Regions from separate parts of the Luteibacter pinisoli genome, predicted to be linked through region 1. Evidence: riboswitches for the same ligand, from Rfam matches in the RefSeq annotation. Region 1 holds a riboswitch; each other region holds the start of a gene.
What was found. Region 1 has a riboswitch for cobalamin ahead of FIV34_RS19240 (ribonucleoside-diphosphate reductase subunit alpha). Riboswitches for the same ligand answer to the same signal wherever they lie in the genome.
Positions count from the first base shown of each region.

Region 2: linked by a shared signal. The riboswitch ahead of FIV34_RS20360 (TonB-dependent receptor domain-containing protein) and the one ahead of FIV34_RS19240 (ribonucleoside-diphosphate reductase subunit alpha) in region 1 are both predicted to bind cobalamin.
Region 3: linked by a shared signal. The riboswitch ahead of metE (5-methyltetrahydropteroyltriglutamate--homocysteine S-methyltransferase) and the one ahead of FIV34_RS19240 (ribonucleoside-diphosphate reductase subunit alpha) in region 1 are both predicted to bind cobalamin.

Region 1 covers NZ_CP041046.1:4,229,010-4,234,704, forward strand. The annotation lists gene FIV34_RS19235 (response regulator) at 1-637, opposite strand, end outside; cobalamin riboswitch at 840-1,054, shown strand; gene FIV34_RS19240 (ribonucleoside-diphosphate reductase subunit alpha) at 1,220-3,721, shown strand; gene FIV34_RS19245 (ribonucleotide-diphosphate reductase subunit beta) at 3,721-4,749, shown strand; gene FIV34_RS19250 (acyl-CoA thioesterase) at 4,804-5,223, shown strand; gene FIV34_RS19255 (ester cyclase) at 5,300-5,695, shown strand, end outside.
Region 2 covers NZ_CP041046.1:4,497,959-4,503,653, forward strand. The annotation lists gene FIV34_RS20350 (hypothetical protein) at 126-1,637, opposite strand; gene FIV34_RS20355 (nucleoid-associated protein) at 1,564-2,655, opposite strand; cobalamin riboswitch at 3,214-3,448, shown strand; gene FIV34_RS20360 (TonB-dependent receptor domain-containing protein) at 3,605-5,485, shown strand; gene FIV34_RS20365 (efflux RND transporter permease subunit) at 5,655-5,695, shown strand, end outside.
Region 3 covers NZ_CP041046.1:739,587-745,281, forward strand. The annotation lists gene metE (5-methyltetrahydropteroyltriglutamate--homocysteine S-methyltransferase) at 1-2,179, opposite strand, end outside; cobalamin riboswitch at 2,374-2,589, opposite strand; gene FIV34_RS03275 (glycosyltransferase) at 2,655-3,938, shown strand; gene FIV34_RS03280 (aldo/keto reductase) at 3,935-4,915, opposite strand; gene FIV34_RS03285 (hypothetical protein) at 5,124-5,333, shown strand; gene FIV34_RS03290 (hypothetical protein) at 5,343-5,695, shown strand, end outside.

The DNA of each region.
Region 1 (5,695 bases):
TGTTCACCACCTTGGGGGCGAGCGGCTGGCGCCGGCCAAAGGCGAGCAGCTGGGCGGCCAGCTTTGAGCCGCGGGTGACGCCGGCCATCGCATTGGCCACGCGCCGCTCGGCGCGGGCGTTGCCGCGCACGTCGGTGGCCAGCAGCTGCAGGTTGCCGCTGATGACCTGCAAGAGGTTGTTGAAATCGTGGGCCACGCCGCCGGTGAGCTTGCCGATGGCGTCCATCTTCTGCGCCTGGCGCATCTGGTCCTGGGTGATGTCCATCGGGCCCTGGCCACCGGGGCTCATCCACGCCTTGTCGTCGCTGGCCGGGCGCCAGGTCGCCAGCACCACGCCCTCGCCGACCGCGGAGACACTCCATGTTTCCAGGGCGAGGCGCCAGAGCAGGCCGTCGATCGCCGTCAGTTCGAGGTCGCGCACGCCCCGGGCGCCGATCGTCGGCAGCAGGGACTCCAGGGTGGTGCGTCCGGCCGGATCCCACAGCGACAGGAACGCGGCCCCGCGCAGGCGGGCCCTGGCCCACGCATTCGCGTACAGCGTCTCGCCGGCGGGCGACAACGCCACCAAGCCGAAGGGCACCGCATCAAGCGATTGATTGAGCAGTGCATGGTCCTGCAACGCGAACGGAGATGGCATGGGACCGGGCTGCCCTGGGTGTCTGTATGGGATGGGGGCGGAATCTTATCGTCGGGCCATGGGGCCTTGGGTGTAGGGGATCTTCACATGCCCGCACGGCCGTTCAGGCAAGCCCCACGGGCGCGCGGATTGCAACTCATTGAGTTACCAAGTGCATTGGCACTTTACCCTATATCTTGTGTTGACCTGCCCTGCCCTCGCCTATATCGTGTGTCCCGTTGGTGTCCGAGGCGGCGCGACTGCCCGTCGGACTTAATAGGGAATCCGGTGTAAATCCGGAACTGCCCCGCAGCGGTAAGTGGAAACGATCCCGTTCAATGCACTGGCCCCCAAAGGCTGGGAAGCGACGGGTAGGCGAGGCGGCACGGCCGCAAACGTCCACGAAGTCCGAAGACCTGCCAGCAGCCGTGGCCCAAGCAGCCCGGTTTGTAGTGACGGCTTCCGCGGGGAAGCACGTCGCGGACCGAAGCCCCGTTGCGCGGCTTCGTCCCCGGCTTTCCCGTTGCGCCCCACTGCGTCGAGACCCGTGCGAGGGAGCGGGCGACTGGACCTAGGCCCTGGGGCACGCCAAGCATGACGACAATGGATTCCGCAGCGCGCGAGCGCACCGAGACGGCCGATGCGGCCGCCACCCCCTCCACCCGCACCACCGAGCAGGCCCCCGCGGCCGGCTACCGCGAGGATGCCCCGCCGGCCTTCGCGCTGACCCCGCCGCACAACCCCGGCCAGATGCGCGTGAAGAAGCGCAACGGCGGCCAGGAAACCGTGGACGTGAACAAGATCGTGCGCGCGGTGACGCGCAGCGCCGACGGCCTGTTCGCGGTAGACCCGATGCGCGTGGCGCTGAAGACCATCGGCGGCCTCTACGACGGCGCCACCACCCAGGAGCTCGACCAGCTCTCGATCCGCACCGCCGCGGCCCTCACCGCCGAAGAGCCGGAATACGGCCAGCTTGCCGCGCGCCTGCTCTCGGCCTTCGTCGACAAGGAAGTGAGCGGCCAGGACATCCAGTCGTTCTCGCAGTCGATCAACCTGGGCGTCGAGCTGGGCATCCTCAACGAGCGCCTGCGCGCGTTCGTGCAGGCCAACGCCCGCAAGCTCAACGATGCGATCGACCTGACCGCCTCGCGCCGCTTCGAATACTTCGGCCTGCGCACGGTGTATGACCGTTACCTGCTGCGCCACCCGACCAAGCGCCACGTCATCGAGACGCCTCAGTACTTCTTCATGCGCATCGCCTGCGCGCTCGGCGGCAACGATGTCGCGGAAACGCTTGAGCTGTACCGCATGCTCTCGTCGCTGGAATACCTGGCCAGCTCGCCCACCCTGTTCAACGCCGGCACGGCGCACGAACAGCTGTCGTCGTGCTTCCTGCTCGACTCGCCGCAGGACGACCTCGCGTCGATCTACGCGAAGTATGGCGACGTGGCCCAGCTCTCGAAATTCGCCGGCGGCATTGGCCTGGCCTACTCGCGGATCCGTTCGCGCGGCTCGCTGATCCGCGGCACCAACGGCCATTCGAACGGCCTGGTGCCCTGGCTGAAGACGCTGGACGCCTCGGTGGCCGCGGTGAACCAGGGCGGCAAGCGCAAGGGCGCGGCCTGCGTGTACCTGGAAAGCTGGCACGCCGACATCGAGGAATTCCTCGAGCTGCGCGAAAACACCGGCGACGACGCCCGCCGCACGCACAACCTCAACCTCGCCAACTGGGTGCCCGACCTGTTCATGCGTCGCGTGGAAACGGACGGCGACTGGTCGCTGTTCGATCCGAAGATCGTGCCGCACTTCGTCGACACCTGGGGCGAGACCTTCGAAGCCGCGTACGCGAAGGCCGAAGCCGACGGCATCGCCTCGAAGACGGTGAAGGCGCGCGAGCTCTACGCCCGCATGCTGCGTTCGCTCGCGCAGACCGGCAACGGCTGGATGACCTTCAAGGATCGTTCCAACGCCACCAGCAACCAGACGGCGCGCCCGGAGAACGTCATCCACCTGTCGAACCTGTGCACCGAGATCCTCGAGGTGACCAACGAAGGCGAGACGGCGGTGTGCAACCTCGGCTCGGTGAACCTCTCCCGCCACGTCGTGGACGGCGCGTTCGATTTCGACAAGCTCGCCACCACCGTGCGTACGGCCGTGCGCCAGCTCAACCGCGTCATCGACCTGAACTTCTACCCGATCGACACCGCGCGCACGGCGAACATGAAGTGGCGCCCGGTGGGCCTGGGCGTGATGGGCCTGCAGGATGTGTTCTTCAAGCTGCGCCTGCCGTTCGACTCGGCCGAAGCGCTGCAGCTCTCCACGCGCATTTCGGAAGAGATCTACTTCCACGCCCTGTCGCAGTCCAACGAGATCGCCGAGCGCGATGGCGCCCACCCGGGCTTCGACGAGAGCCGCGCTGCCAACGGCGAGCTCCAGTTCGATTACTGGCCGGCCGCCACGCCGACCGGCAAGGACGACCGCTGGGCCGAATTGCGCGAGAAGATCAAGGCGAAGGGCCTGCGCAACTCGCTGCTCATCGCCATCGCGCCGACCGCCACCATCGCGTCCATCGCCGGTTGCTACGAATGCATCGAGCCGCAGGTGTCCAACCTGTTCAAGCGCGAAACCCTCTCGGGTGACTTCCTCGTGGTGAACCGCTACCTCGTCGACGAGCTGAAGACCCTGGGCCTGTGGACCGCCGACGTCCGCGACCAGATCAAGCTGGCCGAAGGTTCCGTGCAGGGCATCACCTCGATTCCCGAGCAGCTGCGCGCGATCTACCGCACCGTGTGGGAGCTGCCGCAGAAGGCCCTGATCGACCTGGCCGCCGCGCGCGGCGCCTATATCGACCAGAGCCAGTCGCTGAACCTGTTCATGGAAAACCCGAACATCGGCCAGCTGTCGTCCATGTACATGTACGCATGGAAGTCCGGCGTCAAAACCACCTACTACCTGCGTTCGCGTCCGGCCACCCGTATTGCGAAGACCACCGTCACCGCGTCGGTCGCCGCACCGGTCGCACCGGTCGTCGATGCGCAGGACGAAGCCACGGCAGCAGTGTTCTGCTCGCTCGAAAATCCTGAATACTGCGAGGCCTGCCAGTAATGTCCGCCCATCCGATCACCCGCGACGCCCACCTCCTCGACCCGGGCTTCGAGCTGACGCTGCGTCCGATGCGTTACCCGAAGTTCTACGAGATGTACCGCGCTGCCATCCGCAATACGTGGACGGTGGAAGAGGTGGATTTCTCGCTGGACGTGACCGACCTGAAGTCGAAGATGTCCGACGCGGACCGGCACCTGATCCATCGCCTGGTGGCGTTCTTCGCCACCGGCGACACCATCGTGTCGAACAACCTGGTGCTTAACCTGTACCAGCACGTGAACTCGCCCGAAGCGCGCATGTACCTGTCGCGCCAGCTGTATGAGGAAGCGCTGCACGTGCAGTTCTACCTCACGCTGCTCGACACCTACATCCCGGATCCGAACGAGCGCAACAAGGCCTTCGCGGCGATCGAGAACATCCCCTCGATCCGCCAGAAGGGCGAGTTCTGCTTCAAGTGGATCGACTCCATCCAGGACGTCAACCGCCTGGAGACCCGCGAGCATCGCCGCCAGTTCCTGCTCAACCTGATCTGCTTCGCCGCATGCATCGAAGGCCTGTTCTTCTTCGCGGCCTTCGCCTACGTGTACTACCTGCGCTCGCGCGGCCTGCTGCATGGCCTCGCCTCGGGTACGAACTGGGTGTTCCGCGACGAATCGGGCCACATGGCCTTCGCCTTCGACGTGGTTCGCACGGTGCGCGAGGAAGAGCCGGATCTCTTCGACGACGAGATGCGCCTGCAGGTGGAGCAGATGCTGGAAGACGCGATCGCCTGCGAGACCCAGTTCGCGGCGGACGTGCTTTCCGGTGGCGTGGCCGGCCTGTCGGTGAACGACATGCGCCAGTACCTCGAGTACTGCGCGGACCAGCGCCTGGTCCAGCTCGACATGCCGAAGAAGTACGGCTCGAAGAACCCGTTCGACTTCATGGACTTGCAGGACGTCCAGGAGCTCACCAACTTCTTCGAACGCCGTGTTTCGTCCTACCAGGTGGGCGTCCAGGGCGAAGTGGCCTTCGACCAGTCGTTCTGAGCCAACGGGGAGCGGCGGCAGGAAATGCTGCAATGCAGTAAAATGGAGCCCATCATGCCCAAGTCCCCCGCCATGCTCCCCATTGCCCGCCCCACCGAAGCCCGCGTCCTCGAGATCGTCTTCCCGGACCACACCAACCACCTGGGCACCCTGTTCGGTGGCCAGGCGCTGGCCTGGATGGATAAGGCGGCCTTCCTGGCCGCCTCGCGCTACTCCCGCAAGATCGTGGTGACCGCGCGCTCCGAGCAGGTGGATTTCCACGTGCCGGTGCGCAAGGGCCAGATGGTCGAGCTGGTCGCCACCGTGGTTTCCGTGGGCCGCACCTCGATGAATATCGACGTGGCCATGTTCACCGAAGAGCTGATCACGGGTGAGCGCGAGCTGTGCACCCGCGGCACGTTCGTGATGATCGCGCTGGACGAGAACCACAAGCCCACGCTGGTCGAGTCGCTCGCTGCGGACGACCGCGCCTGACCTATACCAAAGGCTGAGAGCGGTCCTTGCGGGCGCAAGGTATGTTCAGCGCCACATCCTGCGCGGAGCGGTACCCATGGCCACCCGGCACGCCTTGCTCTCCCTCGCCACCCTCCTCCTGGTCGTGGCACCCATGGCGCAGGCCGCGGAGAAGCTCGTGAAACCCGGCGTGGTCATCGCGGACAAATCCCTGCCCAAGGCGGCCCGCGAGCGCATGGTCCAGGCAGCCTTGCGCTATGACACCTTCTGGAACACCGGCGACGAGTCACTGGCCCGCGCGGCCCTGGCGCCCGCCTTCAAGGACAACACCTTGCCGCCGGGCCGCCCCCAGGGCGTGGAAGGCCCGATCGCGGCGTCGAAAATGTTCCGCAGCGCCGTGCCGGATCTCACCTGCGACGTGGACCAGCTGATCGTCAGCGGCGACCGCGTCGTCGCCCTGCTCCACTTCAAGGGCCACTTCACCGGCGAGGCC
Region 2 (5,695 bases), 270 kb from region 1:
GGCTTCAAGCTAATGACTAAATTCCGTCGCTAGCGAATGCGCGCCGCCAGCGCATAACACCATCTTAGGCTAGAGATTTTACGAGCGCGGCAACACTCCTCGTTTGCCGCTACACAAGCACTTAGCTAGTGACCTGCTCCAATCAGCCAAACAACAATCGGCTCCCAACAGAACAGCGCGGTTGCAGTGAGCGCATACACGATGCCCAGGGCGATCATTGCTTTCACGAAAAACTTTCGCCGACTAACAATACCTTCGCGCACGACCGTCTCGATCTTCGATTGCGTTAAGTAATTTCGACTCGCACCCAACCAGCGCAAGAGCTCTTGGCGCGTGAGCCTGAGATCCATGGAATGAAAGGTAATTTGACTCGCGCCAGAGATTAAGAAGTAGCTGCCCAGCACAACGAATAGCCATCCCGCGGCAGAAGAACTCGGCAACTTGGCGAGCTCATTCGAATCAATCTTACTGAACAGCCCGACACCCAGAAGCAACAATAGAGCGATCGCATCCCTCAGAAACGAACTGAGTAGATCTCTCACCTTCGCTGAGTACGTGTCAGCTTGCGCGCGCACATCCTTTAGAACGTCGCGAAGCTCCTTCGCTGAGGCGTCCTTTTTATCCAAAACGAAGATTCGATATTTTTCCTTTGCATCTACCACCGCCAAGGAAATCACTCTCCTCACGACGTCAAGCAAGGATTCTCCGTCTCGCTGTTCAAGGCAAACTCGGTCTACCAACAATGAATGTCGAGTCTCCTTGTTATCAGAAAATAGCCACGAGATGGCCGCTTGAAGATTGAGTATGTTGTGTAGTGATGGGGCTTCATACTCCCCGTCGGGAAGAAGTGGAAGCTCGGAGCGACGCCCACCTCGAAGAATAGCGACCTGCTTTCCCTCACGCTCGACAATCTCGCTCGACAGACATAGCAACATTGCTCGCTCTGCGATCTTTCGAACAGAATCCGCCTGCGGATGATCAAGATCTCCGCGCGTCAGCGCGACGACGCTCGGTGCGAACGATGGTGTGCCGGACGTTAAATGAACAAGGCCCGCGACGTCCTCGGTCGAGGGAAACCGTTGCGCATCCTCGACATCAAATCCGATGGGCTGTCTGGAAGATGCGATCACACGAATATTTGGACCAGTGACTTGAGCGAGCCCATCCACGACGTGGATCGTTAGCCGGCGCGGCATCGCCGGGCGCTTGTTTGAGATCGTCGGTATGGACTGTAGCCATCGATCAAGTGCACCAGGTGACACGAAGAGAAAAACCGAAACCTCGTCTTCGAGCAAACCTAAGGCAGTGATCACCAAGTTCTTGCTAAGTGACAATCGCCAGACATCGCCTGCAATCAACGGATTAAGCGGCAAAGAAATATCGATGGTCCCGCCATTTAAGCGCACGCTCGCATCTAAGTTGACAGACGTCGCCTCGCGCATGAATGACGCAAGTTCAGCGTACTCAACCTCGGTGCCGGTGGCCGAGACGTGATCGTGCGCCTCCGCTACATCTTGCGACGCGGCTAACAATGATCTCAAGGATTCGAGCAACGCGTGCACTTTATCCGTTCTTCTCGGTGATGTGGTTGGTCCGAATTGTAATAATTTTGGATCCGGGATTCCCTTCTGGATCATCCTCGATCGTCACTCGGGCGTTCTCCTGTGCGCCTTCGTACCGGATCTCGACACCTTCGTCTGTACTGATCCTTGTTGTTCGCACGCTTTTTCGTATCGACTCGGGCATCGGGGCGAACTCCTGCCCCTGAATTCCCGCTTCTCCGAGCGCGTTCGATAGCGACTCGCGTACTCGTTGCCTACGCTCCGGGCTCCCTGGATCAACCACGACCGCTTCGACAAAGGACTCCGAATCGAACGCGTCGCGATCCTTGAAGTATTGAATGGCCCTCTCGTGGTATCGCTGACGGTCCTCGTCCTGAGGCTTATCGTCATCGGTCAACCCCAGAGTCCACTGTCTCAATACGTCGAATGTTCGCCTTGTTAGAACACTCGCGTCCTCTCTGAGCTCGACCCCGAGAAACGCTTTAAAAAAGTTCTTCAGATTGGGAGTCGTACCCTCATTTCTTTCTGCTGCGAGGACGTCCCAAGCAAACGTGTCAGACAGATCGATAAGTGCATGTCTTTGTACTGCGGCCTTGTCTTGTACTAATGCGTCCGCGTACTCACGCATATTCGCGACCGTGCCTGCCGCTCCAGCTCGGAGGTTGTAGGTCATCGCTCGCTGGTGATCCATCTTAAGGATAAAGACCAGCGGCGTATGACTCCCATCGACCTCCACGGTGGCGATCGCAATCACAACAACACCGGGAGCCATTTGTCTTCCGCGGTGGTGCTCACTGAAGGCCGCGGCAATATCTTTCGAGGCATCGATAAAGGATCGTTGGTGCTCGAGCATTTCCGAGCAGATACCTCGAAGCGTCTGCACGCGCCCGGAAAAAACGTACTGTGTACCCGACGCTGCCTGCTGTAACCGCTCTAGAAAAAACGATCGCTGCGATACGGATAGTTGGAGCGGCTCGTCAAGATAGCGAACGGTCTCCGCTTCATTTCCTGGCTCTAGCACATGAAATACGAGCTGCTGAATTTGGAGCGAATTGAGTTCAGCCGCGCTCAGCTGGCTAACTTTCCCTGCCATTCCTTCATCCCCTGTTTTTCGTTTCGCGGATATTACCTTTTTGGGCCAGGGCACGTTGAATTATTGAGTGGATTCATCTCATCTCTTAAGACCGGCCGGACGAGTCGTCTTATATGCATTTACGGCAAGCATTTAAGTTGACACGAACTCCTTACAGCCAGCCCGCTTCCACCGCCGTTGCGGGTATGGCCGGTCTCATTCGACACCTCAAACGGCCGCGCTTCTCGACCCGGATTGCCGGTCGCCTGATGTTTGATGCGGCCAATCTGTAATGCGACGGCCGTGCTTTCTGACCAATTCCATCAAGGGACAGCGACACGTATCTGGGGAGACACTACGGCGCTTTGCTTTCTCCATGGACACTCGCACGGTGTCGACGCGGGGGCGGGCAGGCCCCTGGGGCCGACATAAGCGGAGGGCCGCCCAACGCCACGATTTTTGCGACACGGAAGCTACGGCCCGGTCCGCAGGTCCGCGTCTGGCGGCCCCAGGGGCCTGCCCGCCCCCGCTCACGCAGCCTCCCGTCCAGCCTCTGCCACCGTTCTCGCCAGTTCACCGCTAGAATGCCCCCGTTCGGGTGTCCACCCGCCTTCATGGCGGTAAGGATGAAACGGGAAGCCGGTGCGCCGCTGAAGCGGCAAGGCCGGCACTGCCCCCGCAACGGTAAGCCCCAGGGGAACACCCCGTTCTAACCGGCCTCAGCCACTGCCCCGAACGGGGTGGGAAGGCGCCGGGAGAATCCGCCAACGCGGCAAGGGCGAGTCCGGAGACCGGCCCGAAACACCCCCTGCGCCAGCCATGGCCGCGGGGGTGGCCCTGTTTCGGACGATTCGCGGCGGGCGGATCCGGACAGCCTCGTGGCTTCCCGCCCGCGCGCCGTTCGTCTCATTCCCCCACGACCGTCCTCGGTTTCAAGACTTGCCGCACCGGCGGCACGAGGATGTTCCTGATGAAGAAGACCCTGCTCGCGACGGCCCTGCTGTCGTCCATCGCCCTGGCGCACGCCGCGGATGCCCCGGAAAACCTGCCCTCCGTGGTGGTGACCGCCAACCGCGCGGCCACCCCGCTGGACGAGGTGCTCGCCCCGGTCACCGTGATCACCCGCGAGGACATCGAGCGCCTGCAGCCGGTCAGCGTGCAGGACCTGCTCACCGGCCTGCCGGGCGTGGTGATGGCCAATGCCGGTGGCATCGGCCAGCAGACCTCCATGTTCATGCGCGGCACCAACTCCGCCCACACCCTGGTGCTGATCGACGGCGTGCGCGTGGGCACCGTCGGCGCGGGCATCCCGGCCTATGAGCAGATCCCGGTGGAGCAGATCGACCACATCGAAGTCGTCCGCGGCCCGCGTTCCACCCTGTACGGCTCGGACGCCATCGGCGGCGTCATCCAGATCTTCACCCGCCACGGCCAGGCTGGCGAAGCACCGACCCCGACGGTGTCGGTCACCGGCGGCAGCCACGGCTACACCGCAGGCCAGGTCGGCGTTTCCGGCGGCACCACGCACGGCTGGTATAACGCCAGCCTGGGCGGCCAGTACACCGGCGGCATCAATGCGTGCCGCGTCGGCGCGGGCACGGCCTTCAAGGGCTGCTTCACCGACGAACCGGACCACGACGCCTACCGCACCTACAACGGCGCGCTCTCGGGGGGCTACCGCTGGGACAACGGCACCGAGCTCACCGGCAGCTGGCTGCGCAGCAAGGGCACCATCGAGTACGACGGTGACTTCCAGAACCTCACCCGTCGCTCGCAGCAGGTGGCCGGCGGCAAGCTCAGCTTCGACGCCATGGCCGACTGGCGCATGTCGGTGAGCCTGGGCCAGAACCAGGATCGTGCCGACGATTACCTCAACGGCGCGAACAAGACCCTGGACTTCGTGAACTACGGCGTGGACAAGGCGCGCGTCGGCTACCTGTATTCCAAGCGCAACCAGGCCGCCTGGCAGAACGACATCACCCTGGCCCCGGGCCAGACCCTGAGCGCCGGCGTCGATTTCCAGCAGGAGAAGCTGGACAGCGCGACGGATTACCTCAAGGACACCCGCGATAACACCGGCGTGTTCGCGCTGTACCAGGGCGTGTTCGGCCCGCACGAGATCCAGCTCTCGGCGCGCCACGACCACAACACCCAGTTCGGCAACCACACCACCGGCTCGGCCGCGTACGGTTTCCGCTTCGACAACGGCATGCGGGTCACCGCGTCGTACGGCAGCGCCTTCCACGCGCCGACGTTCAACGATGAGTACTACCCGTACGGTTCGCCGGTGTCGCTCAAGCCCGAGACCTCGCGCACCGCCGAGATCGGCCTGAGCGGCCGCCCGGGCATCTGGAACTGGGCGGTGAACGCCTACCAGAGCAAGGTGGACGACCTGATCGGCTACGACGCGTCCTTCCTGCCGATCAACGTCAGCGAAGCACGCATCCGTGGCCTGGAAGGACAGCTGGGCGCCGACGTGGATGGCTGGCACGTGCGTACCTACCTGACCCTGCAGCAGCCGCTGAACCGCGATAGCGGTGACCAGCACGACAACCTGCTGGCCCGCCGCCCGCGTCGCACCGGCCGCGTGGACCTGGACAAGGACCTGGGCGCGTTCACCCTGGGTGGCTCGGTGTACGCCGCCGGCTACAGCTACGACGACGCGGCCAACAGCACCCGCCTGGGCGGATACACCACGGCCGACCTGCGCGCCACGTGGCACATCGACAGCGCCTGGAGCGTGCAGGGCCGCGTGGCCAACATCGCCGACAAGCGCTATGAGACGGCGGCGTATTACAACCAGCTGGGCCGCACCTATTACATGACGGTCCGTTTCTCGCCCGCTATGTAAGTACTGACCCAATCGGTTCGCACAGAAAGCCGGTTCGGACAGAAATACCTGTCCGAACAGGTTTCCCCTGCCTTTCGGCAGGGGCTGACGGACGGCACACGCGACGGAGGCCCCCCGCACGTCATAAAGTGCGCGGCGCGGGGGCGTTCCCGCTGTCACAGGATGTGTCGTGAATTTTTTTGCTCCGTTTATCCACCGGCCCAGGGGAAC
Region 3 (5,695 bases), 1.1 Mb from region 1:
CCCAGAGTTGCTCGGGCGCGAGCACCTGGAGCGCCCTTGCCAGCAGGTCGGCCATTTCGGCTTGGGCCGGAACGCGCGGGGAATGGATGTCGTAGACGCCTGGGCCAATCCCGTTCGGATACTGGAAGCGGGTGAACGCCTCCAGCAGCTCCATGCGCGAGCGGCTGGTCTCGATCGAGATCACGTCGGCGTCCATGGCGGCGACGGCTTCGATGATGTCGTTGAACTCCGAGTAGCACATGTGGGTATGCACCTGCGTGGCATCGCTGGTGCCACCGGCGGTGATCCGGAAGGCTTCGACCGCCCAGTCAAGGTAAGCGTCCCAATCAGCACGGCGTAGCGGCAGGCCTTCGCGCAGGGCGGGTTCATCGATCTGGACGATGCCGATGCCAGCGCGTTCCAGGTCGTGCACTTCGTCGCGCAAGGCCAGCGCGATCTGCCGGCACACGTCGGCCCGGGGCAGGTCGTCGCGGACGAAGGACCACTGCAGCATCGTCACCGGGCCGGTGAGCATGCCTTTCATGGGCTTCGTGGTGAGTGACTGCGCATAGCTGGACCAGGCGACGGTCATGGCGGCTGGGCGGGCCACGTCGCCGTAAATGATCGGCGGCTTCACGCAGCGCGAGCCGTAGCTCTGTACCCAGCCATACTTCGTGAACGCATAGCCTTCGAGCTGTTCGCCGAAGTACTCGACCATGTCGTTGCGCTCGGGCTCGCCGTGGACCAGGACGTCGATGCCCGCGTCTTCCTGGAAGCGCACCGCGCGGCGCACTTCGTCGCGGAGCACGGTGTCATAGGCAATCTCGTCGAGCTTTCCGGCGCGGAAGGCGGCGCGTGCCGTGCGCAGTTCTAGGGTCTGGGGGAACGAGCCGATCGTGGTGGTCGGGAGGGGCGGCAAACCGAAGCGGTCGCGCTGCACGGCGGCGCGGTGGGCATACCCCGAACGCCGCTGGCTGAACTGCGGGGTGAGACCACGGGCGCGAGCGCGGACGGCGCTGCGCACGACCTCTGGCGAAGCGAGGCGCCGGGCGACGATGTCGTTCTGGCGAACGAGTGCGTTTGCTGCTTCGGCGCTGCCGGCCGCCGCATCCGCATAAAGACGCAGCTCGCCGATCTTCTGGCGGGCGAACGACAACCACTGGTTGAGCTCGCCGGGGAGCTGTTTCTCATCTGAGGCGTCGATGGGCACGTGCAGCAGCGAGCACGAGGGCGCGATCCACAGGCGATCGGATGGCACGCGTTCCGTTAGCGCTTCCAGTCGCGGCAGGATCGCTTCCGGATCGCTGAGCCACACGTTGCGACCATCGACAAGACCCGCCGACAGCACGCGTCCGTCCGGCAGGGCATCGAGGACCGCATGCAGTTGCGCGGATGCGCGGGCGAGGTCGACGTGCAGTCCGGCGACGGGGAGCGAAGCCGCAAGGCCCAGGTTGCCGTCGAGCGCGCCGAAGTAGGTGGCTAGCAGGATCTTCGCGGACGAGCGAGCGGCCAGGGCGTCGTACACGCGGCGGAACGCATCGCGGGTGCCGACATCGAGGTCGAGCGCGAGGGCGGGTTCGTCGACCTGGATCCATGCCGTGCCTTCGGCCGCAAGCGCATCGACCAGATCTAGCCACGCGGGCAGCAACGCGTCCAGCAGGCCGAGCGGGTGACTGCCGTCCACCGTCTTCGATAACAGCAGGAAGGTCACCGGGCCGAGCAGCACCGGCCGCGCCGCGTGGCCGGCCGCCACCGCCTCGCGGTATTCCGCCACCGCCTTTTCGGGGCGCGCGCGGAACAGCTGGCCGGCGTGGAGTTCAGGGACGAGGTAGTGGTAGTTCGTATCGAACCACTTGGTCATCTCCAGTGCGCGCAGGTCGAACGTACCGTCCTGGTGGCCGCGGGCCATGGCGAAATAGGCGGCCAGGGGCGCCCTGTCGTGCAGGTCGCGATAGCGCGCCGGGATGGCGTCCACCGCCACCGCGGCGTCGAGCACGTGGTCATACAGGGAGAAGTCGTTAACGGGCACGCTGTCGGCGCCGGCCTCGCGGGCGAGTTGCCAGTGGCGCTGGCGCAGCGAGGCGGCGGTGGCGAGAAGGTCGCTGGCGCTGGTCTCGCCCTTCCAGTGGCTTTCGAGCGCGCGCTTGAGTTCGCGGCGCCGGCCGATACGGGGGAAACCGAGATAGGTAACGTGTGGCATGGATGGATTCCTCTTTGGACAAAAGAGGAGGGAAGGGCGGCGCACGCGGACGGCCGCGCCCCAACGCGAAGGCACGCGCTGGCGGGCTGGGCCGTCATGCAGGCTGACCGTCGACCTTCGCCCCCGCGGGCGAACCGCCGCCCCGCGCAAGGCGGTACGGCAGGTCGGACGACGCCTGCGCAGGCATGACCCCGCGCGGGCATCGGCTGGTGGCAGGTCTTCGGGCTCGTGGATGTGGCACCCGCGGGTGCCGCCTTCACCGTCGCTTCCCGGGCCCCATGGCCCAGTGCTTGTGACGGATGTCGTCTCCACATACCGCTGCGGGGCAGCGCCGGACTCTCACCGGCTTCCCTCTTAGCTTTATCTCTCCATCCGAATAGAGAGATATCGACCACGGGCGACGGCGAAATTAGCCGTCCGGACGGCCAAAGTCAAATGCGCGAGGATGGGTGACCGGGATGCGAGGAAGGCGGGCGTGACGGAACGGCACATCGTATTGGCGACGGTGGGATCGCAGGGCGACCTGTTTCCATTCCTGGCCGTGGGCCGGGAGCTGGTGGCGCGCGGGCACCGGGTGACCGTGGGTGCCCACGCGATCCACCGCGATGCCGTCCTCGATGCGGGGCTGGATTTCGTCATGGCCAGCGGCATCGCGGAGCCGGAGGACAAGGCGGCATTCGCTGCACGCGCGTTCCATCCCTGGCGCGGGCCCAGGTTCGTCGTGAGGGATCTCGCAGCCGCCGATGTGGCGGCGAGCTACCACGCGCTGAAAACCTTCTGCTCGGCCGCCGATGCGGTCGTGACGACCACGCTGGCCTTTGCAGGGCAGATGCTTGGCGAGACGTTACCGGTGGCATGGCTGTCGGCCGTGCTGTCGCCGTCGGTGTTCCTCTCCCCATTCGACCCACCGGCCACCGGCATCGCGCCACTGGACGCGTGGCTCAGGGCGTCGCCAGGGCGTGGCCGGCTGCTGGTGCGCAGTGTCGAGGGGCTGACCCGGCCGTGGACGGCCCCGGTACGCGACTTCCGCCGGCAGCTTGGGCTCGCTCCCGTCGGCGCGGGCGGCGATCCGTTCCACCGCGGGCAGCATGGCCGCGACGGCGTGCTGGCGCTCTATTCGCCGGTGCTGGGAGGCCTGCCGCCTGATGCGCCCGCCAACACCGTGCTGACCGGGCAGTGCCGTTACCTCCCGGGCGCCGATGCGCTGGAACCATCGCTGCGTTCGTGGCTCGACGCAGGCGCACCACCGATCGTGTTCACCCTAGGCTCTGCTGCCGTGCACGCCGGCGCGGATTTCCTGCGTGAAAGCATCGCCGCGGCGCGCCAACTGGGGCGGCGTGCTGTTGTTCTCACGGGCTCCCCCGCGCTGCGCGAACGCCTTGCGTTGCAAGGCGACGATATCCTGGCCGTGGACTACGCCTCACATGGCGCGCTCTTCGCCCGAGCGGCCGCCGTTGTTCACCACGGCGGCATTGGCACAACCCACGAGGCCCTGCGTGCCGGGCGGCCATCCCTCGTGGTGCCACATGGTTTCGATCAGCCGGACAATGCGGCACGCGTGCGCCGGCTTGGTGCGGGCGACGTGCTGCCTGCGACACGGTACCGCGCCGATCGCGCGACAGCGAAGCTCGCGGTCCTGTTGGAAAGCAGCACGATCAGGTCACGCACCGGCGATGTCGCGCGCCAGCTCCACGAAGAGCATGGCGCGCGGGTTGCCGCGGATACCATCGAGGCGGCTATCGAACGCCGGCGGCCTTAGTCGAAACCAGCGCTCGCGCGCGGGGTATAGGCCTGCTCCAGCGCCTTGATCTCTTCGTCAGAAAGGTTGAGCTGCAGTGCGGCGACGGCATCGTCGAGATGGTGCGGCTTGGACGCACCGACGATCGGTGCCGTGATGCCCGCGCGCTGCGCCACCCATGCCAGCGCCACCTGTGCACGCGGCACGCCGCGATCTTCAGCGACCTTCTTCACGGCGGCGACGATCGCCCGGTCCGCGTCTTCGGTCGCGTTGTACAGCGTGCCGCCGAATACATCCTTCTCCTGCCGCGTGCTGCTCTCTTCCCAGTCACGCGTCAGGCGGCCGCGGGCCAGCGGACTCCACGGAATCACCGCGATACCCTGGTCGATGCAGAACGGAATCATCTCGCGCTCTTCTTCGCGCTGGATGAGGTTGTAGTGGTCCTGCATGCTGACGAACTCCGTCCAGCCATGCAGGCGAGAGGTATAGACCATCTTCGCGAACTGCCACGCATGCATCGACGACGCGCCGATGTAGCGTGCCTTACCGGCTTTCACCACGTCGTGCAGCGCTTCCAGCGTCTCCTCGATCGGTACGCCGTGGTCGAAGCGATGGATCTGCAGCAGGTCGATGTAGTCGGTGCCAAGGCGCGCGAGCGAATCATTCACGGAATGGAAGATGGCCTTGCGCGAAAGGCCGCCGGCGTTCGGGCCCTTGTGCCAGTGGAAGAACGTCTTCGTGGCGATGACCACTTCGTCGCGCCTCGTAAAATCTTTCAGCGCGCGACCGACGATTTCCTCGGACGTGCCATCGGAATACGCGTTCGCCGTGTCGAAGGTATTGATGCCGAGGTCGAGCGCCTTGCGGATGAACGGCCGGCTCTGCTCCTCATCAAGCGTCCAGGCATGGTTGCCGCGCTTGGGGTCACCGTAGGTCATGCAGCCCAGGATCACGGGCGAGATCTCGAGTCCGGTCTTGCCCAGCTTTACGTATTGCATCGGGGAACTCCACGTAGGGGAAGCGAGGGTGCCTGGGTAGCGTACACGCGATGGCCGGGTCGCTGCCGTGATTCAGATTATTCGGGGCGGCGCGCACTGTCCCGATGTCAGCACTGCCCCTACACACCGCCTCGTGGAAAGCCTACAGCGATCGAGGACTTCTCTCTTAGCGCATCGACCTATACTTTGCGGACGAAAAGGAGGTTCCATGAGCAAGGTACGATCATTCAGGGCTGCTTACTCGGAGCGTGTTGCAAGGGAGCTCTTCGACGTCCCGGGGGCCACGTATGCCGTTATCGCGGAGAGCTTGCGGGCAGACGAAGAAGGCAGGGAGTCGTTTACGGTTAATGGGACGACCTATGGGCGGGTATCACCCCAACGCGACGCCCACCCATTTCGGCTGTTCAAGAAGAAATAAGCCGTGGGCTTGAGCTTATCGGTGCTCGTTGCCCTGGTCTTCCTGTTGCCGGGGCTGGCGTTTGTCTTCTCACTGCAGAGAGGCGTGATCTTCGCTAAGCAGTCGCCGCCGGATAGTCCAGTATCAGAGACGTTGGCCAGTGCGATTGCCGCTTCCATCGCACTAAACGCTGCTGGCTACTCGCTCTGTGTCTTCCTGTGTGATGCATGGGGCCTTCCGTCGCCTGACGCCGTTGCGTTCATCTCGATGATGAGTGGCGACTCGAAGGGCTTGCTTGCGTCCGAAGCGCTCGCCAGCGTTGCGCGATATCCCGTGCGCATATGCGCCTATTTCTGCGCGCTAACGATGGTGGGAAGCGCAAG